DNA from 3 places in the Lacticaseibacillus sp. 866-1 genome. Region 2 is predicted to be linked to each of the others. Evidence: predicted binding sites of a transcription regulator. Region 2 holds the regulator's gene; each other region holds the start of a gene.
The links. The regulator NrdR, encoded in region 2, represses ribonucleotide reductase genes. The targets are predictions, from matches to a motif close to ACACNATATATNGTGT.
Positions count from the first base shown of each region.

Region 1: nrdD (anaerobic ribonucleoside-triphosphate reductase) is a predicted target of NrdR. The motif match lies at 4,237-4,252, and genes of this name have one in related genera.
Region 3: nrdH (glutaredoxin-like protein NrdH) is a predicted target of NrdR. The motif match lies at 4,502-4,517, and genes of this name have one in related genera.

Region 1 covers NZ_BOLU01000027.1:7,195-14,182, forward strand. Annotated here, with positions in the region: gene JUE30_RS08835 (MFS transporter) at 1-172, shown strand, start outside; gene JUE30_RS08840 (amino acid ABC transporter permease) at 231-935, opposite strand; gene JUE30_RS08845 (transporter substrate-binding domain-containing protein) at 966-1,763, opposite strand; gene nrdD (anaerobic ribonucleoside-triphosphate reductase) at 1,938-4,124, opposite strand; gene JUE30_RS08855 (hypothetical protein) at 4,394-4,564, shown strand; tRNA gene JUE30_RS08860 (tRNA-Ala) at 4,683-4,755, opposite strand; tRNA gene JUE30_RS08865 (tRNA-Ala) at 4,888-4,960, opposite strand; gene JUE30_RS08870 (MFS transporter) at 5,469-6,626, opposite strand; gene JUE30_RS08875 (SbcC family exonuclease) at 6,822-6,988, shown strand, end outside.
Region 2 covers NZ_BOLU01000024.1:15,979-22,966, reverse strand. Annotated here, with positions in the region: gene thrS (threonine--tRNA ligase) at 1-1,836, opposite strand, end outside; gene dnaI (primosomal protein DnaI) at 2,162-3,085, opposite strand; gene JUE30_RS08315 (replication initiation and membrane attachment family protein) at 3,066-4,439, opposite strand; gene nrdR (transcriptional regulator NrdR) at 4,494-4,964, opposite strand; gene coaE (dephospho-CoA kinase) at 5,018-5,614, opposite strand; gene mutM (bifunctional DNA-formamidopyrimidine glycosylase/DNA-(apurinic or apyrimidinic site) lyase) at 5,611-6,459, opposite strand; gene polA (DNA polymerase I) at 6,483-6,988, opposite strand, start outside.
Region 3 covers NZ_BOLU01000002.1:51,426-58,413, reverse strand. Annotated here, with positions in the region: gene JUE30_RS01495 (iron-containing alcohol dehydrogenase) at 1-907, shown strand, start outside; gene nrdF (class 1b ribonucleoside-diphosphate reductase subunit beta) at 958-1,914, opposite strand; gene nrdE (class 1b ribonucleoside-diphosphate reductase subunit alpha) at 1,984-4,155, opposite strand; gene nrdH (glutaredoxin-like protein NrdH) at 4,203-4,433, opposite strand; gene JUE30_RS01475 (hypothetical protein) at 4,681-5,007, shown strand; gene cls (cardiolipin synthase) at 5,144-6,619, opposite strand; gene JUE30_RS01465 (reverse transcriptase-like protein) at 6,769-6,988, opposite strand, start outside.

The DNA.
Region 1 (6,988 bases), on a different contig from region 2:
AATCGGCACGCTGGTGTTCGGGGCCCTGTTTGATCACTTCGCGGCGCCTTTGCTGTTTGGCATCGCCGGCAGCGGCCTGCTGCTGCTGACCCTGGTCGTCACCACCGTCATCAGCCGGCAGCACCTGCTGGACCGGCCAGAAAATCAGGTGCCGGAAGACACTCACGATTAAGCCAAAAAAATGGCTCAGAGCGTCGCGGGACGCTCTGAGCCATTTTGATTGCCATCACTTATTGCCCTTCGCTGAGCAGGTAACGGCTGGTGCGCTTTTCCAGCCAGCTCTGGACGCCGGTCAAAACCGTCGTCAGCATCAGATACAGGAAAGCGACTAGGCTGTAGGACACCAGCGGGTTGTAGTAAAGCGCCGCGAATTGCTGGCTGACCTGAAACATCTCGATGATCGTGATGCCGCTGGCCAAGCTCGTGTCCTTGATCAAGCTGATGAAACTGTTGGACAGCGGCGGCAGCGCGATGCGCAGCGCCTGCGGGAAGATGACCAGTCGCAGGATCAGCGACTTTTTCATTCCCAGCGCCTTGGCCGCGTCCCACTGCGTCTTCGGTACCGACAAAATCGCCGCGCGAATGGTTTCCGACGCGTACGCGCCGGTGTTCAGCGAAAAGGTCAGGATGCCGGCCGTCCAGGCGTTCAGCTCGATGATGGCATGACCGTTCATCTTCAGGTACGGCAGGCCGAAGAAAATCAGAAACAGCTGCACCAACAGCGGCGTGCCGCGAAAGATCCAGACGTAAAACCAGGTCAGGCCTTTCAGCCCCCGCATGACCGGCTGATGCGACGGCGAGATCCGGACAAGGGCGACCAGCACCGCCAAAATCAGCCCTAACGCAAACGAAATCAACGTAATTGGAATGGTGTACTTGAGCATCGCCACCAGCAATTCCGGCAGTGACTTCAGCACAATTTGCCAGGCACTCATCAAATCCCTCCTTCTCTCACCGTCGCTCGATTATTTCGTGATGTCGCTGCCGAAGTATTTCTTCGAGAGCTTACCGAGCTGGCCGTTCTTGCGCAGCTTTTCAATCGCCTTGGTGACCTGCTTTTGCAGTGGGCCTTCGTCTTTGCGCAGCAGGCCGCGCGCCGGCGTGGCCTTAATCGCATTGCCGACCGGAATCAGCTTAATATCCGCATTCGGCTGCTGCTTGAGGTAGGAGTGGAAGGACGCGGTGTCATTGACCGTGCCATCCGCCCGGCCCTGTTCGATCAGCGTAACCGACTGGGCGAAGCCGTCAACTGGGACAATCACCCCGCCGAGCTTCTTCACGTTTGCCGCGTTGTTCGAGGTGACACTTTGGGCCATTTTCTTGCCCTTGATGTCCTTGATTGATTTAATGGTCGTGTTGCCCTTTTTGACCGCCAGCTCGGACTTGCCTGAGGTATATGGCACCGTGAAGCGATACTTGGCGGCGCGCTCAGGGGTCTTGGCCACGTTGTTCAAGATCAGGTCGTACTTGTTGACGTTGAGGCCGGCAATCAGCGAGTCCCACTTGGTCTCCACAAACTTCGGCTTTAAGTTGAGCTCCTTGGCAATTTGCTTGCCCAGCTCAACTTCAAACCCGGTCAGCTTGCCATTTTCATGGTAGCTATACGGCTGGTAAGTGCCTTCCAGGCCAATGGTCAAGGTCTTCGGCGTCACCAGCTTGACAGTGTTATCGTTCGCCTTGCTACTGCTGCTTTGACTGTTGCCGCATGCGGCGAGCACGCCCACCATCAGCAGACTAGCCAACGCGATTAACCATTTTTTCATGAAATTTCCTCCGTTTCTGAAAATCAGCACCACCAATTATACACGACTTACTTTTGGTAATCGAGTGCTTCTAATCAGATTCTTTTAATGGCCACCGCCCGGCGAATCCTGACCGCACCAGGTACCAGAAAACCCCACTCGCCAAAGCGAATGGGGCATTTTGGTTGGCAACAGTTAGGCCTGACCTGCCAGGTCATCGTTGCCGATGACCATGTGCTTCTTGCGGTGCAGGATTTCTTCCTGACGGCCGTGAACCATTGGTCGCTTGTTCGGGTTGCCGAGGTAGCCGCACAGCCGCTTGACGACATCGCAGGTGTCCGGGTTGTGATTGCCGCACTGCGGGCATTCGTAGCCTTTTTCGGTCGCCTTGAACTCACCCTTGAACCCGCACTCGAAGCACTGGTCAATCGGGGTGTTGGTGCCCAGGTACCCGATCTTGTCGTACGCATAGTCCCAGACGGCTTCCAGGGCCTTCGGGTTTTGCTTCAGGTTCGGGTACTCGCAGTAGTGAATGAAACCGCCGGAGCAGTACTTCGGGTAGTCCTTTTCGAAGTCGAGCTTTTCAAACGGGGTCGGTGCCTTACGGACATCGTAATGAAAGGAGTTCGTGTAGTAATCCTTGTCCGTGATGTCTTTAACCACGCCGAAGCGCTTCTTATCCAGCCGGCAGAAGGTGTCGGTCAAGCTTTCGGACGGCGTGCCGTAAACGGAGAAGTGATAGCCGTACTGCTTCTCCCACTGCTTGCAGTGCTCGTACAGATCCTTGACCACGTCGATGGAAAAGGCCTTGGCCTCCGGGTTCTTCTCCCAGGCCGAGCCGTAAAAGACGGTGCCGACCTCGTACAAGCCGATGTAGCCCAGCGAAACCGTGGCGCGCGAGTTCTTGAAGAGCTCATCGACGCTTTGGTCATCATTCAGACGCTTGCCGAACGCGCCGTACTTGTACAGAATCGGCGCGGATTCCGGCGTCGCCTGCTTGGCGCGTTCGACCTTGTACACCAGGCCCTGCTTGCAGATGTCGAGCCGCTGCTCGAGAATCTTCCAGAACTTGTCCTTGTCGCCCTTGCTTTCCATCGCGATGCGCGGCAGGTTGACGGTAATGACACCCAGGTTCATGCGGCCGGCGTTGACTTCCTCGCCGGTGTCCGGATCCGTCCAGCCCTGCAAAAACGACCGGCAGCCCATCGGCGCCTTGAAGGAACCGGTCAGCTTTTTAATCATGTCGTACGACAGAATGTCCGGGTACATGCGCTTGGTGGCGCACTCGACGGCCAGCTCCTTGATGTCGTAGTTCGGATCGCCGGGGTGCAGGTTCAGCCCTTTTTTGATGGTGAAGACCAGCTTTGGAAAAATCGCGGTGCGCTTCTCCTTGCCTAGTCCATCAATGCGAATCTTGAGAATGTCCTTTTGGATCTCGCGTTCCAGCCAGTTCGTGCCCAGACCGAAGCCGACCGTCACAAAAGGCGTCTGGCCCTGCGTTGAGTACAAGGTGTTGACCTGGTACTCGAGCGTCTGCAGCGCGTCGTAAATATCCTTCTTGGTGCGGCGCTTGGCGTATGCCTCGGCTGTTTCGGCATCGATCGGCAGCTCCTTGGCTTCCTGCAGGTGCTTTTCGTAATTCTTCTGCGCAAACGGCGCGAGCACTTCATCGGTGCGGTCCGACGAGCAGCCGCCGTACTGGCTGGACGCGACGTTCGCGATGATCTGCGTCATCTGGGTGACGGCGACCTGAATGCTGTGAGCCGGCTCCACTTCGGCGTTGCCGATGCAAAAGCCGTGATTGAGCATTTCCTTAAAGTCGATCAGGCAGCAGTTGGTCTCGGCCATGTAAGGCGTGTAGTCGAGGTCGTGCCAGTGAATATCGCCGCGCAGGTGGGCATTTGCCACGGCCGGTGGCAGCATTTTCAGCCCGATGGCCTTGGCCACGGCGCCGGCGGTCAGGTCCCGCTGGGTCGAAAAGACGCGCGAGTCCTTATTGGCGTTTTCGTGCACAACAGTCGAGTCGCGGTCCAGCAGCTTCTGGACGTTGTAGTTGACGTCGGCCTTCTTCGACCGCTCAATATCGCGCTTCACGCGGTATTTCGTGTAGGCTTCACCCCAGTCGTACTGGTGCGCGTCAAGCAGCGCCTGCTCCACGATGCTTTGCACCTCGGGAATGCGCACGTCCTTGCTGAAGCGCTCGGTGATTGTGGCAACCGCGGCATCCGAGATCGATTCGATCAACGTGTAGTCGGTCGGCGCGAGTTCGCCGTTCACCGCCTTAGCCGCCTTCGTGATCGCGGCCGTGATCTTGCTTTGGTCAAAGTCGACAATCCGCCCGTCGCGTTTTTTTACGTTGATTTTTACTTTTAAATCGATCATGGATACCCTCTCCGTTCCTTTGTTCAGACTCGAACATCATAGAAACATTCTATCACGTTCCGGATTATATGGGCACTATATATGGCAAAAAGTCTGTCCAAATTGGCCAAAAACACTAGATATTGTATAGCGAACGATTTAATTTGAACCGTCTGGTTTCGTGAAAACCTAGGCCCGGCACCTCAGTCTTCAGACGGATTTTCGCCTGGAAACGCGCTGTTGTCCCCGGCCTTTGCTATACTGAAAGTATCATCTTATGGAGGCTCACTATGGAAACTGCGCAATGGAAACAAATCGGTGTCATCGCCGTGATCATCATCTTAGGACTGATACTGTTGCCGCTCGTGGCTGGCATCATCAGTCTGATCATCAAGATTGTCTTGTTCCTGGCTATTGTGGCCGGGCTGTACTGGGCATATGTCACATTTATCAAGAAATGACCTCAGTTGAGCCGGCCGCGTGCCGGCTTTTTGAGTACGCCACGTAAAAGTTCGGCAAAAAAAAAAGCCGATGCCCTCAGCAACTATGCTGATTGCACCGACGCCTTTTTTTGACTTCTGGATCCTACGTGACTTGAACACGCGACCTCCTGCATGCCATGCAGGCACTCTCCCAGCTGAGCTAAGGACCCCTTCTAAGTAATAGATTATCGAAAAATGGTAGCGCTGGCAAGCGTCTCGTATCGGGTTTTTACAATTTCTGCGGGATGGTCAAAGCAAAAAAAGATTGCTGTGCCTCCGAAGAGGCGCAGCAATCTTCACTCTGGATCCGATGAGATTCGAACTCACGACCTCTGCCATGCGAAGGCAGCGCTCTCCCAACTGAGCTACGGACCCAAAACACAAGACTAATTGTAGCATACCCGTCGCGGCTGTAAAGAAGATTTTGGGCGAAGGGTGGGTGAGAATAGAATCTAGAATCGTTGTTCCTCGGCACCTTGCCTAACTGGGCTGCGAGTCAACAACGCCCACGCGCCTAGGCTACCTGTCCCCCTAAGTGCGCGAACCCTTCGCATCCTACTTAACTGGGCTCGGACTTGGCAACGGCCGAATGATTAGCTACGGCAACGACTTCGCCTGTTACACAGGCAAAGCCGCGGCCTAGGCTAATCATCAGCCTGAGTACGCCAAGTCTGTGCACCTTGCATCAAAAAAGGCCGCTGGGCAGCGGCCTGAGGAGTTGGCCAAGCGGTTTGGGGGACCACTTGGCGATTTTTACTTTGGAGGAGTAAAAATGAAAATTGGGTTGGGGTAGAAAGGCTTGCGCCATTTCTATGTTCTTATAATATCCATAAGTTGTGAAGAAAATATGAACATTTACAATATTAATTATGAATTGCATTAGTTATCTAACGGCGGCCGCTCGCCACGAGAAAATCGCGATCGACACGTACAGAATAATCGCCAACGCAAGAAACAGCGGATGGTAGCCCACCGCCTCGATCACCAGCGCCCCGGCGAGCGGTCCAACCGCCCGACCCGCAGACGCAAACATTTGAACGTAGCCCTGAAAGCGGCCTTTTTCGGTCAGGTCGGTGTACATGTCCACGTAGGTCGCCACCGAGGGCAGCGCGAGAATCTCACCCAGAGTGAGCACCCCCATCGCCAGCACGAACATCCAGTACGAACGAGCCGGAATCAGCAGCAAAAAGGCGGTGCCAAACAGCGCAAAACCGACGCCGAGACGCAGCCGCAAGTGAGCCGTGAGCCAATCGTCAAACAGGGTCAAGATCGGCTGGCCGAGCACGATCAGCACGGCGTTGAAGGTCCACAAAAACGAGTAATTGCGCACGTTCATGCCCAGGCTCAGCATGAAGGTCGAAATGTTGCTCTGCCACTGCTCGTACGCGACCCAGGTCAAAAATAATGTCGCAAGCAGCAGCATGATGTTGATCAGGTGTGGATTCCGCCGCGCGGCCTTCGCGGCTTTGACCCGTTCGGTGCTCGGCCGCGGCGTCACGTTGAAGTGCACCAGCGCCACCCCGAAGAACATGAGAAACATGACGAACGCCAGCGCGAAGATCCAGGCGATGCCCAGCGGCAGCACGTACCCGACGATCAGCGTGCCAATCACTAGGCCCAGATTTTGCATAAAGTACAGGACATTAAACACATAACTCGCGCGCCGGCTGGTCGAAAGCGTGGCAAACGAGTTGATCGCCGTGTTGACCAGGCCTGAGCCAAAGCCCATGACGACCAAAAGCAGCGGATAGGCCGGCCAGCCGTGCCAGAAAATCAGCGCAAGTGACGTGCCCACGTCCAGGGCGATCCCGGTCAAAATGGTGCGGTACGGTGACCAGCGGTCAAACAGGCGGCCGCCGATCAGGTTGCCCAGCATCATCGCCACGGAATTGAAAAACAACACGATGCCTGAAACGGTCAGCGACTCGCCGAGGTATTCGTGCATGTAGATTGTCGTCAGCGGCCAAATGAATGAAATCCCCGTGTTGGTGATCAAAGACCCCAGAAAAAGCCACTTGAGTGTGAGTGTTTTCTTCGCCATGCGCCCTTCCTCCTAAAGTCAGTCTGCTATTTATTTTATCCGGGCGCTGGCGCTTTGTCCGCCTAAATGGGCACATTCTCATTTTCAACGGTCATATTTCTGCGTTCTATAAGGAAACTTTTGATAACACCGGTTTCACCGACCTCACGGTTGCGGTAAACTGAACGTATCAGCTAAGAAGCGAGAGGAAATGCTATGACAGTAGAATCGAGCCTTAATTATCAAAATAACTTTTTTAATACATTCGCGCAGGCGTGGGCCGATCGGTCGACCTATCATCTGTATCAGGGAATCGATAAGACCGCCGAGACGCTGCGTCTGACATTGGCGGAAACGCCGGGCTACATCCTGGCTTATGACAA
Region 2 (6,988 bases):
CACGGCGGCAGCGTTAACTTCCTTGTCCCCGACCACGACCGTGTAAGGAATCTTCTGGGTCTGAGCTTCACGAATCTTGTAGCCCATCTGCTCGTTGCGGCTGTCCAGGTCGACGCGCAGGCCGGCCTTGACCATCTTATCCTTCAGCAGCTTGGCGTACTCGAGGTGCTGATCCAGCGAAACTGGGATCAGTTCGACCTGGGTTGGGGCCAACCAGGTTGGGAACGCCCCTTTGTAGATTTCCGTCAGGTAGGCAATGAATCGCTCCATCGTGCCGACAATGCCGCGGTGGATCATGACTGGGCGGTGGTTTTCACCATCGGCGCCGACGTAGCTCAGGTCAAAGCGCTCTGGGAGCATGAAGTCCAGCTGAATGGTCGACATGGTTTCCTCGTTGCCCAGGGCCGTCTTGGTCTGGATGTCGAGCTTCGGGCCGTAGAAGGCGGCTTCGCCTTCAGCCTCGTAGTAGTCAAGGCCCAGGTCGTCCATGGCGCCCTTCAGCATGCTCTGGCTGCGGGTCCACATTTCGTTATCATCGAAGTACTTCTCGGTGTTCTTAGGATCGCGGTACGACAGCCGGAAGGTGTAATCGGAGATGTTGAAGTCTTCGTAAACGGCCATGATCAGCTTCAGGATCTTCTTGAACTCGTCTTGGACCTGATCCAAAGCGACAAAGGTGTGGCCATCGTTCAGGGTCATTTCCCGGACCCGCTGAAGGCCAGACAATGCCCCGGACTTTTCGTAGCGGTGCATCATGCCCAGTTCGGCGATGCGCAACGGCAGCTCACGGTATGAGCGAATGTGGTGCTTGAAAATCTGGATGTGGCTCGGGCAGTTCATTGGCCGCAGCTCCAGCATTTCGCCGTCGCCCATGTCCATCGGTGGGAACATGTCATCGCGGTAGTGATCCCAGTGGCCGGAGGTCTTATACGCATCCACGTTCATCAAAACTGGGGTGTAGACGTGTTCGTAACCATCGGCGATTTCCTTGTCGATGATGTAGCGCTCGATGATGCGGCGAATAGTGGCGCCTTTTGGCATCCAGTACGGCAGGCCGGCACCGACCTTAGGATCCACGAAGAACAGATCCAGGTCGCGGCCAATCACGCGGTGGTCGCGCTCCTTGGCTTCCTGACGGCGCTTGCCGTCTGCTTCCAGGTCGGCTTCCTTGTAGTAGGCCGTCGCGTAGATCCGCTGCAGCATCGGGTTGGACGACTTGCCCTGCCAGTACGCCCCAGCAACCGACAGCAGCTTGAAGTGCTTGAGGTCCTTCAGGTTGGGCAGCAGCACGCTTTCCTCAAAGTCGCAGAAGTCGCCGAGCTTGAAGCCGTTGACTTCATCGCCCTTGATGGCATCGATCAGCTGCACCTTGTACGGTTCGTCGGCAAAGGCCTTTTTCGCGTCGGCCTTGCTCATGCTGATTTTTTCAATTGGCGCATTGGCCTTGATGATTTCCTTCATCTTCGCGTCGATCGCCGGCAGCTGGTCGACGGTCAGCTGGCCGTCTTCACGGTCGGTATCGTAGTAGAAGCCGTCATCTGCGGCCTCGCCTTCGCCCAAGCGCACTTCTGGGTGCAGTGCCTTGATGGCCGCAGCCAGCACAAACGCACCAGTCTGGCGCAGCACGTTAAGCCCTTCAGCGGAGTCCTTGGTGATGATTTCCAGGCTGCCATCAGCCTTCAGCGCATCGTTCAGCCCAATCAGCTGATCGTTGTACTTGCCGGCTACGGCCTTTTTGGCTAGGCTGTTGGCAATGCTTTTAGCAACGTCCAGCGTCGAAACGCCGGCGTCAAATTCTTTGATGCTGTTATCTGGTAACGTGATCTTGATTGACATAGCCATTCTCCTTTTGTGACGAAAAACAAAAAAATCGCCTCGAGTGTCAATTGACACTCGGGACGATTTTGCTCGCGGTTCCACCCGATTTGAAAGCACTGCTTTCCACTCGTTGCGCGTAACCTGCGCTGCGGGGGCCCGAAGGCCAGTCTCGGAAAGTGGTGCGGACGTCGATGCCTGGCTTTCAGCTCTGCCAGAACTCTCTGGATGGGACTTCCTTTTTGCTTCCGTCTTTGATACTTAGATTAAACCACAGCCCCTGGCGCGGTGCAAGGCTTACTCGGTAAAAAGTTCACGAATGGTGCACTAGTGTGCGCCCTGTTTGTCAGGCGTTGCGGCGGTCTGGCCCGCCGACCGTGATTTCCTTGGCCAAGAAGCGCACGCGCTCCATGATGCGCTGCGCCTTGACCGGCTCGTCGGCCTTGCCGGTTTCGCTGCCAGACAGAAACGCCGTCAGCTCCTGCATATTTTTGTTCGATGTAAACAAGGTTGGGAGTTCTTCCTGCATCCGGTACTGCAAAATCACGCCGAGCACCTCATCGCGGACCCAGGCGCTCCAGGCTTCGGCCCCGATATCGTCGATCATCAGCACCTTGGCCTTCTTGATGCGGTCGGTTTTGGCCAGCACGGAGTTGTCCGCAATGGCGCCTTTCATTTCCACCGCAAAGGTCGGGTAATGCAGCATGGTCGAGGCGATGCCCTGTTTGGCCAAGTCGTTCGCGATGGCGCCCAGCAGGTAAGTTTTACCGACGCCGAACGGCCCAGTCAGGTACAGACCCTTGTGAAATTGGTCCGGCGCCTCGGCCATTCCCATGGTGAAGTCGAGCGCGGACGACAGCGCCGCGCTGCGGTCGCTGGGATCGTAAGTCTCAAGGCTTGCCGACTTAATCGCTTTGGGCATGTTCAAAGCGGTGATCAGGCGCGCCTGGGCCGCTTGGGCGTCCTGCGCCACCTTCTCCGGCGTGGCCGTGTAAGTGATATCGATCAACCCATTGGAGGCGACTAACTGCGGCTGGTAGCCCGGCGCGATCAACGGGTCCCCGGCCGCCAGCCGATCACGGGCCGTGACGAACTCGTAAATCTTGGCCGCGCTGCGGCTGACTGCATCAGGGGCCAACTGGCGCTGATTGGCCTTCAAAAAGGCTTGCACGTCAGGGTCGGCGACAGCGTCTTGCATCATCTTGCGGTATTCCGCGGTCATTTGCCGCTGGTCCATGATCTTGGCTAGTTCATCCTTCATGGGTTTCATCGCTGTCATCCTTTCTCATGGCGCGCAGTTTGGCCAGTTTGGCTTCGATTGCGGCCGTCTCCGCCGGATCTGCCGCAGCGCTGCTGGCCTGATACGGCTTATCTAACCAGTCTGGCTTGGCCTCTTGGCGCGCCGGCTGCGTCTTGCGCTTGCGCGGTTGACTTTGCTTTTGCTGATAGTCCTTGATTTCCTGCAGCGCCCGCTCGGGGCTGTCGACGCCGGCCGCCAGCCAGCGGTTGGCAATCGCGTCCAGCAGTGCCTGATTGACGCTGTCGTAATTCTGCAGAATGTAGTCGATCAAGATATTAATGGTCGCGTTGTCGAAGACATTCCGCGAAGCCAGTTTGCGCACCGCCTGCAGCTCATTAGAGGCGACGAACAGCTGCGCGTTCTTGCGGTGCTTAGCGGCCTCCAAAAACTCGCGCGGCGGCGTGCTTTTGGCTTGCTGGATCAGCGCCTGCTCGCTGGTGGAAAGCGCCGGGCTTGCTGCGGCCGCCGGTGCCGCTTGAGCCGGCTGGGCACTGCCCTTTGGCGCCAGGTGAGGCGCCTGCTTCTGGTAGGCTTGCTCCACGATTTGGCGCAACGCGCGCAGGCTTAGCTCGCCGGTCGCCCGGTTGGTCGCCTGCTGTATGAAGCGCGCAAACACCGGCGGCGTCAGCCCGTAAAAGGTGGCCAGCTGGGCCAAAGCGGCGCGATGTTGCCCAATTTGGCCGCCTCGCAGCCCACTTTTGGTGGTGAGCGCTTCAAGCAGCTCCCAGTCGTAGCTGGCTCCGTCGCTCAAGGAGACCGCCGGCAGTGGCTTTTCCGCCACCTGCCGCTTGGCCTCCTTGGTCGCCGCATTTGGCGCCACCGACGTCAGCTGGAACACGTCCAGCAAGTTCGCCGACACGTCGCGCCAGGTCTGGGCCCTAACGGTGTGAATCGTATACCGGTTGGCCAGCTGAGTGAACCGCACTTCCCCGACCCGGTCGAACAGCAGCAAGCTCAGCGTGTCGTCCTGGAAAAAGCGATCCGCCGCAACCGGCCGGTACAGCTCATAGGCCCAATAGCGGCCGCCGGCGTCGGTCGAGGTGTAGGTCTTCATCAGGCCCAGCGCTTCCAGTCGCACGCGCGCCGCGTACAGCGTATCTAGATCCACGCCGAGCAGGTCCATCAAAGCTGTTTGCTTGCGGCGGTCGGCCGCGCCAGGCTGGCGCCGGGAATCGTTCCAGAGGCTGAGGTAAAGGGCGAGCGCGACGGGGCCAATCAGCGGCTGGTAAAGGTGCACGGCGACGTCTTGATCGAGGTCGCTAAAGTAAGTTGCCTGAACCACGATGAAATCGTCCTGTGCCATGTAGCTGCTGGGTTTGGTCACGCTGATCCCTCCTTTACTCAAAAAAGTGGCGTCGGTCGCCCCACGCCGGTTGGTTTACTTTCCTTGATCCTTTTCGCGCTTCATCATGTCCTGCAGTTCCTGCATGAACACGGACATGTCTTTGAACTGCCGGTAGACTGAGGCAAAGCGAATGTATGCCACGTCGTCAACTTCGGCCAGCTGCTTCATCACAAACTCGCCAATCTGCTGGCTCGAAACCTCGTTTTCGCCAATCGCGCGCAGCTTGTTTTCGACATTTTCGACGATTTTCTGCATCTGTTCCATGGTGACCGGCCGCTTTTCAGCCGCGCGGATCAGGCCCTTGAGAATCTTCTCGCGGCTGAATTCCTCGCGCGTGCCGTTCTTCTTGATCACCAAAAGCGGCGTCTGCTCGACCCGCTCAAAGGTGGTGAAGCGAAAGCCGCAGTTCTCGCATTCCCGGCGCCGGCGAATCGCACGGCCGCCGTCTGTGGGCCGAGAATCGACGACCCGCGAACTATTATGATGACAATGTGGGCAGAGCACAGGCACACCTTCTTCATTTTGATACTACATTATACCACGGGGCAATTTAACAATCACCGGCTCAAGTGGGCCAACAGCTCCTCGACCTGCTGCTTGCGCACTGCCGGCCCTTGCGAGTTATCGATCAAAAAGTCCGCACGCTGAATCTTCTCGCTAAGCGGCAGCTGCGCCTGGATGCGCGCCTGGGCTTGCGCCTGAGTCAGCCCGTCGCGGGCCATCAGCCGCTCAAGCTGCATGTTCGGCGGCAGCGTCACCACGGCCACCCCGTCAAAACTGTCTTCGTAATGCGTTTCGTACAGCAGCGGGATCTCCCCCACCACCACCTTGGCCGCAGTCGCCTTGGCCGCGGCCAGCGCGTCTTCAATGGCGGCCCGCAGGTACGGATGGTCGATGGCATTCAGCTGGGCAAGCTTTGCGGCGTCGTTGAATACAATGTCGCCCAGTGCCTTGCGGTCGAGCGACCCGTCAGACCGGATCACACCGGGGCCAAACGCCGCTTCGATTTTGCGTAGCGCCGGGCGGCCAGGCTCGACAATTTCGCGCGCGACCTCGTCGGCATCCACGACCGGACACCCGTGCCGGCGAAACTCGCCTGCCACGGTACTTTTACCGGTGGCAATCCCGCCGGTCAATCCTAAAACATACGTCATCTTACCTTGCGCTTCCTCAGTTTCTGACAGTGGGAACAAAAGTGTGTGCCCCGCTGGCCCACTTTGATTTTGACGATCGTCGTGCCGCACCGATCGCAAGGCGTCCCTTCACGGTCGTAAACGTGCAACTCATCCTGCATCGCCCCGCGCTTTCCAGTCGCGTCCACAAACGAGTGAACGCTGGTGCCGCCAAGCCGGATCGCCTTTTGCAGCTCGGCGATAATGTTATCATGCAGCAGCCGGGCTTCTTTTTTGGTGATAGTCGAAGCCGGCTGGGCCGGGTGCAGCTGGCTGAGCCACAGGCTTTCGTCGGCGTAGATATTGCCGACCCCGGCCACCACAGTTTGGTCCAAAATCACCGACTTGATCGGCGCCTTGCGCTTGTGAATCGTCTGGTAAAATGCAGCGGCGTCAAACGTTTCCAGTGTCGGCTCCGGGCCCATTTTGGCCAGGCCTGGCACCACGGTTCCTTCGCTGCCGGTCTTCACCAGCTGCATGCGGCCAAACTTGCGCATGTCCAAGTACCGGAGCTGCGATCCATCCGTGAAGGTCAAGGCAACGTGCCAAAACCGTGGGGCCGGATCATCCTGCCTGAGCGCCAGCTGGTACTTGCCTTCCATACGCAGGTGCGACACCAAGGTCACGGCGTTGTCAAAGCGGATCAGCAGGTATTTGCCCCGCCGGTCAATCTGGTCAATGGTCGCGCCTTTCAGCACTTGATTAAAGTGAAAAACGCCGCCGATCAGGATTTTCTCCCAGTCGGTCGTCACCTTTTGGACCGTTTTGCCGACGATCAACCCCGTCAGGCCGAGGCGCACATTTTCAACTTCTGGTAGTTCTGGCATTAGACCGGGCCTTCCTCATCTGTTTATTTGGCATCAAACCAGGTGTTGCCGTAGTGGCTTTCCACCTTCAGCGGCACGTCCAGCGCCACTGCCGAATCCATCACCTTAGGCACCAGGGCGGCGAGTTGGGCCATTTCCTCAGCGGGCCCCTCAAAAATCAGTTCATCGTGGACCTGCAGCAGCATGCGCGACTGCAGGTGATGCTCATCAAGCATTTGCTGCATACGGATCATCGCGACCTTGATGATGTCGGCCGCACTGCCTTGAATCGGCGTGTTCATCGCGGTGCGCTCGGCAAACTGGCGCAGGTTGAAGTTGCGTGAGTGGATGTCGTTCAGATAGCGGCGGCGGTGAAACAGCGTTTCGACGTAGCCTTTTTCGCGTGCAGTGGCAACCATCTTGTCCATGTAATCGTGGACCTGCGGGTACTGGGCGAAGTAGCCGTCGATGAAGGCCTTGGCTTGCGGGCGCGTGATGCCGATGTTCTTGGCCAGCCCAAAATCGGAGATGCCGTAAACGATCCCGAAGT
Region 3 (6,988 bases), on a different contig from region 2:
GGCCGTCGGCGGCGGCTCGGTCATTGACGCATCCAAGGTAATCGGTGAGGCTGCGAACTACGCCGGCGACCCGTGGGACTTGGTGCTTGACAGCGAGCTGGGCAAAAGCACCCCGCAGCTGCCGATTGTTGACGTCGTGACGCTTGCCGCCACCGGTACCGAAATGAATATCAACGCGGTCATCTCCAATCCTGAGACCAAGCAAAAACTGGGGGCTCGCAGCAGTCGCACGCCGGCGGTATCATTCATGGACCCGACGTTGACCTTCACCGTTCCGGCGCGGCAAACCGCGGCCGGTTCGATGGATATTTTCAGCCACCTGTGTGAGCAGTATTTTGATCGCGAACCCGATAATGACGCCACCAAGGGCATGATCGAAGGGCTGATGCGCAGCGTGATCAAATGGGCGCCAGTGGCGATCAAGCAGCCGGATTCACTGCCGGCGCGTCAGAACCTCATGTGGACCGCCACCGCGGCGCTGAACGGCGAAATGGGGGCGGGCAACCGCAACGGCTGGTCCTGTCATGCCATGGAGCACGAGCTCTCCGCGTTTTACGACATCACGCACGGTGTCGGGCTGGGGATTTTGACCCCGCGCTGGATGCATTACGTCTTGACGTCTGATCCCACGACCACGGCGCTGTTTGCCCGGTTTGGCCGCAACGTCTGGCACCTGACCGATGCCGAAGAAGCGGATCTTGCCGGCCACGCGATTGCCAAGACGCTGAGCTGGATCACCAGCCTTGGCTTTGGCATGACGCTGCCGGAAGTGGGCATTGCGGACGATAAGAACTTCGCTCCAATGGCCCAAGCCGCTGCCAAGCGTTTAGGCAATGCCTACCTGCCGCTGGATGAAGCGGCGGTCACGGCCATTTACCAGGCCAGCATGACGCCTGGGTTAGCCTAGGCACAAAAATAGCGCTGATCACTTTTGATGATCAGCGCTATTATTTTGGCCTAGAACTTGTAGTCGTCGTCGCTCATGGCTTCGACTTCGCCCAAACGGTAGCCGTTGCCGACCTGGGAGAAGAAGTCGTGGTTCGACGTGGAGGTGGAGATCCCGTTCATGACGATCGGGTTCACATCCTCGGCGGTGTCTGGGAACAGGGGATCCTGACCCAGATTCATCAGCGCCTTGTTGGCGTTGTAGCGCAGGAAGGTGAGGACTTCATCGGTCCAGTCGGTCTTGGCGTACAAGTCGTTGGTGTAGCCTTCCTCGTTGGCGTAGAGGTCGTACAGCAGATCGTACATCCAGTCCTTCATTTTGCTTTGCTCGTCTTCTGAGAGCTCGTTAAAGCCAAGTTGGAACTTGTAGCCGATGTAGGTTCCGTGAACGGACTCGTCGCGAATGATCAGCTTGATGATCTCTGCAACGTTGGTCAACTTGTTGTTGCCCAGGTAGTAAAGCGGGGTGAAGAAGCCGGAGTAGAACAGGAAGGTTTCCAGGAAGACTGATGCGACCTTTTTCTCCAGCGGCGAACCGTTGTGATAGATGTCGTTGATCTTGTTGGCCTTGTACTGCAGGTGTTTGTTGGAGTTGGTCCAGTCAAAGATCTCATCGATTTCTGCCGGGGTATTCAGCGTGGAAAAAATCGTCGAGTAGGACTTTGCGTGCACGGACTCCATGAACTGGATGTTGTTCAGCACCGCGCGCTCCTGCTGGGTGCGAATATTGTCCATCAAGCTGCGCATGCCGTCCTGGCTTTGCAGGGTATCCAGCAGCGTGAGGCCGCCAAAAACATGGCCGACGACCCACTGCTCGTCTGAGCTCAAGGTGCGCCAGTCATCCAGGTCGTTTGACACCGGGATCCGGGTATCGAGCCAAAACTGCTCGGTCAGCTTTTCCCAGGTCGCCTTGTCGATCTGGTCTTCAATGTCGTTCCAATTGATCGCAATGTACTGCTTTTCAGCCATTTTGCCACTCCTTAAAATTGTTTGCCGCAAGACTCGCAAAAGGCAGGGCCAAGCCATGCCCGCTGCGGTTTAAATCGAGCAAGATTCGCAAGCGTTCGAACCGATTTCTTCCTGGTCATCCGTGTAAGTCCGGATGTAGTAAATCGACTTGATGCCCTTGTGGTGTGCGTAGTTGCGCAGAATGTTCAAATCGCGCGTGGTCATCTTGTTGGTGCGACCCTTTTTCCATGGGTACATGCCTTCTGGAATCGTGGAGCGCATGAACAAGGTGAGGGACATGCTTTGGTCAACGTGCTGCTGGGCCTCGGCGTAAACGTCGATTTCCTTGCGCATGTCGATGTCGTAGGCACTCTTGTAATAAGGCATCGTGTCGTTGGAAAGGCCAGGAGCGGGATAGTAGATCGTCCCGATTTTCTTTTCCTGGCGGTCCTCAATGCGGTTGACGATCGGCTGCAAGGAGGCGCTGGTGTCGTTGATGTAAGAGATCGAGCCGTTCGGGGCGACAGCAAGACGGTTCTGGTGATACAAACCATCCTTCATGACCGCGGCTTTTAGATCAGCCCAATCCTGCTGCGTCGGGATTTTCACGTTTTTGAACAGCTCCTGAACCTTTGCGGTCTTCGGCGCCCAGGTCTGGTTGACGTACTTGTCGAAATACGAGCCATCGGCGTACTTGCTGGCCTTGAAGTTGTGGAAGGTCTCACCGCGCTCTGCGGCGATCTTGTTCGACGCCTTCAGGGTGTAATAGTTGAGCAGCAGGAAGTAGATGTTGGTGAAGTCGAGCGACTCCTCGTCCCCATACTGCATGTGGTTCAAGGCAAAGTAGGTGTGCAGGCCCATTGCGCCCAGGCCGATGGAGTGGGCGAGGTGGTTGCCGTGTTGAACCGACGGCACGACATCGATGTTGCTGCTGTCGGTGACATAGGTCAACGCGCGCACCATGGCCTCAACACTCTTGCCGAAGTCCTGGCTCTTCATGAGGTTCGGAATGTTAGTTGAACCCAGGTTGCAGGAAACATCGGTGCCCATCACGTCGTATTCCTGCTTGTTGTTGATCACGCTTGGCGTTTGCACCTGCATGATTTCCGAGCACAGGTTGGACATGATGATCTTGCCGGCGATCGGGCTGGCGTCGTTAGCGGTATCAATGTTAACGATGTACGGGTAGCCGGATTCCTGCTGGAGCTTAGAAATTTCGTTTTCCAGGTCGCGGGCCTTGATCTTGTACTTCTTGATCTTGGGGTTGGCGACCATGTTGTCGTATTCCTTGCTGATGTCAACGTAGGAGAATGGCTGGCCGTACTCGCGCTCCACGGAGTAAGGGGAGAACAGGTACATGTCAGCGTCTGCGGCAACCAGTTCGTAATACTTGTCTGGTACGATCACGCCGAGGCTCAGGGTCTTGACGCGGTACTTTTCGTCGGCGTTTTCCTTCTTGGCGCCCAGGAAGCTAATGATGTCTGGGTGGAAGACGTTCAGGTAAACGACCCCGGCCCCTTGGCGCTGGCCCAGCTGGTTAGAATAGGAAAAGCTGTCTTCCAGCAGCTTCATGACTGGCAGCACACCGCTGGCTGCGCCTTCGATGCCCTTGATCGGGGCCCCGGCTTCGCGCAGGTTCGACAGGGTCAAGCCGACCCCGCCGCCAATGCGGGAAAGCTCCAGCGCTGAGTTCACGGCGCGGCCGATGGAGTTCATATCATCGGCGATCTGCAGCAAGAAACAGGAAACCAATTCACCGCGGCGCAAGCGGCCGGCGTTCAGGAACGACGGGGTGGCCGGCTGGTAGCGCTGGTGGATCATTTCATCCGCCAGGGCCATCGCCAAGTCTTCGTTGCCATCCGCAAAGTACAGGGCATTCGAAAAGACGCGGTCTTTGAAGTCTTCCAAGTAGTACTGGTTGTCATCCGTCTTCAAGGCGTATTGGGCGTAAAACTTGTACGCCGCCATGAAGGACTTGAATTGGAACCCGGCGTTGGTCAGAAAATCGTTGATCTTTTCCAGGAAGGCTGGACTGTATTTATCCAGCATGGCCTTTTCGTAGTACTTGTTTTTGACCAAGTAGTCGAGCCTGTCCTGAAGGGAGGCGAAATGTTTGGTGTTTGGCGTCACATTCTCTTCAAGAAAGGCCGCCAGGGCCTGCTTATCTTTGGCCAGCGGAATCTGGCCATCAACGGGGATGTTGATCTCATTATTCAAGGCGTAGTATGAAACGTCTTCTGGTTTCAGCGTGCTTAATGCCATAATGTCACCACTTTCACAAAGTTAGGGAGATGAAAAAAGCTGGCCGATTAGCCAGCCAGCTGCTTCAATGCTTCTGGGCGGAACCCGTAGAAGGATTGCAATCCGTCAGCCTCAAGGACCGGCACAGCCTGGAAGCCTTTATCTTTCAAGTAGCTGATGTATTGAGGCTCTTCGTTAATGTTGTGTTCGGTGAATTGAATGTTGTGGGTCCGCAGGTAGTTCTTCGTCATGCGGCACTGCGGGCAGCCGTTCTTGGTAAACAATGTAATATTGCTCATATCAATCACTCTTTCTTGTTATCTTATGGGACTATCATACTCAATGTTGGGGGTGCGGTCAAGCAAAAACACCACATCTTGTGGCCAACGGATTTTCAGGCCTCAAGGTGTGGTGTTAAAGGTTTTGTACGTTTAGTATACCGCGACTGTCCAAATAAAAATAGCCTTTGGACACTATTTTTTTGTAAGTTTCTCAGGGTCCGGCCATTGACCTATAATAAAGACACAAGGTATCGGAGGTGAAAACATGAGTGATGACAAAAAAGCGGACGAAGCTGCCGCTGTCGACATGGTGGATGGCCTCATCGATTACGCCAGCAAGCACGGAATCAAAAGCCGCGACCTCGCGAAAACCCTGATCGAAGCCACTAAAAATGGCTTGGAAGGGGTCGATGCCCTGTTCAAAGATGGGGGCCTGGAGCGGCGAAGCGTTGAAGACCTTGCCACGGGGTATTTGATCGATCGCTATCACCTGGAAGGCGACGAACTGAAGGCCCGCCACGACGAAATGGTCAAGGCGGCTTTGGAGACGTTGCGCAAGCGTCCGGAAGCATTTGATAAATGGGTCAAATAAACCAGACTGAGAGATATACACGTTTAGTCCGAAACACAAGCGCCCCTGAGCTGCGATTCGTCTTAGAATCGCGACCCAGGGGCGCTGGCGTACTTTGGAAATTGAATAAGAGACACGTTTTTTGCTCTCTGATTGGTTACAGCACAGGGGAGAGAAGCCGTGAGAAATACTGCTTGAATCGCAGCCAGTGGCCTTGACTCTTGATCAGCGCCGGCGTCAGCAGCTGACTGTGCTTCAAGTCCTCATCAAACGCCGCCGTCAGCTGCTCAGCAATTTTGGCGTCGTAGATAAACGCGTTGACTTCAAAATTCAGCTTAAACGAGCGAATATCGAAGTTGGCTGAGCCGACACTGGCGACCACATCGTCGATCACCAGGGTCTTGGCGTGCAGGAAGCCGTTTTGGTAGTGGTAGATCTTAATCCCGTAGCGGCTCAGGTAATTGGCGTAGTACTGGGTCGCCCGGAAGATAAAGGGGTGATCGGGCATGTCCGGCACCATCACCTGGACGTCGATGCCGGCCAAGGCGGCGGTGATCAGCGCGTCCATGGCCGTGTCGTCGGGGATCAGGTACGGCGTCTGCAGGCGAATCGACTTGGTCGCGCTGGCGATCATCTTCACATAGCCGTACTTGATCTGCTGCGCGGAGGAATCTGGGCCGCTGGCGACGATTTGCATCGGCGCGCTCCCCAGGTGAATGTGGCGCGTCGCCAGATTTTCCGGCGACAGCGGCGCGACATCGATGTCGTAAGGCTCGGCCTGATCATCCGGCACGGTCGCATTCCAGTCCATCAGAAACTGCACCTTCAGCGCGTACACCGTATTGCCGCGAATGCGCAGGTGCGTGTCGCGCCAGAACCCGAATTTCTTTTTGCGGGACACGTACTGGTCGCCGACGTTAAAGCCGCCGATGAAGCCGATGTCGTCGTCGATCACAACGATTTTGCGGTGCAGCCGGTAGTTCAGCCGAAAATCGGTGATGAGGTGCTGCGAGGAAAAGTAGGCTTCCGCCTTGGCCCCAGCGGCCAACAGCGGCGCCCAGAACTTTTTGTTTGCGCCAAGGGAACCCCAGGCGTCGTAAAGGACCAGGACCTTGACGCCTTGCTTGGCTTTCTTGATCAACAGGTCCCGGAACTGGTTGCCCAGCTCGTCGTTGTAAAAGGTGTAATACTCCACAAAGACGTGGTCCGTCGCCGCTTCGATGTCTTCAAAAAGCTTGGCAAACTTTTTTTTGCCGTCGAAGAACAGGTCGACTGAGTTATCCCCCAGCACCGGCGCGCTGGCCGTGTTAAGAAACAAGGTGGTCAGCTCCTTGGCGGCCGTTGAGGTCACCGCGGCCGGCAGCAGGCGGCCGTGGGTGTTGGCGTGCTTTTGCATCGCCACAAAGGCCTTGGTCCCGCGTCGGTACTCGGTTTGGATCGCGTGCACCTTTTTGGTCGAGAGGCCGCGGCCAGCAAACAGGTAAATGCCAAACCCGATCACCGGCAGAAAAATCAGCACCAAAAGCCAAGCCCAGGTCGTGGAAATATCGCGCACCGACCGGAGCACGGTGAAAATGGCTGCAATGGTGTTGAGCAGCAGCACCAGTAAAATGATGATTGTAAGAAGAGACATGCACGCACCGCCTTTAATCGATTGATCGCCCGGCAAGCCGCCGGACCTCGTCTGTGGCCAATTTTGCCACGTCCGCAGGTAAAGGACAACCTGCATCGCCCTGTGACTTCATTATATAGAAGCAGTCAGGCGTAGTGCCACGAGTGGGCCTACCGTGCGGCCGCTTCCGCCTCATGCAGCCCTTGCTGGGCCAGCATGTGGGCCCCACGGTTGGCGTGGTCAGGGACCCACTGCCACAAGACCCACGAGAATTGCTTGGTCAAGGCGGTCAATTCTGTGACATAATCACCATAGTGCTTGGCGTAATGCTTATCCAGCGCCTCGATTACGAGCTTAGAATCACTGTAAAAGGTGACCGGACCAGTCAGG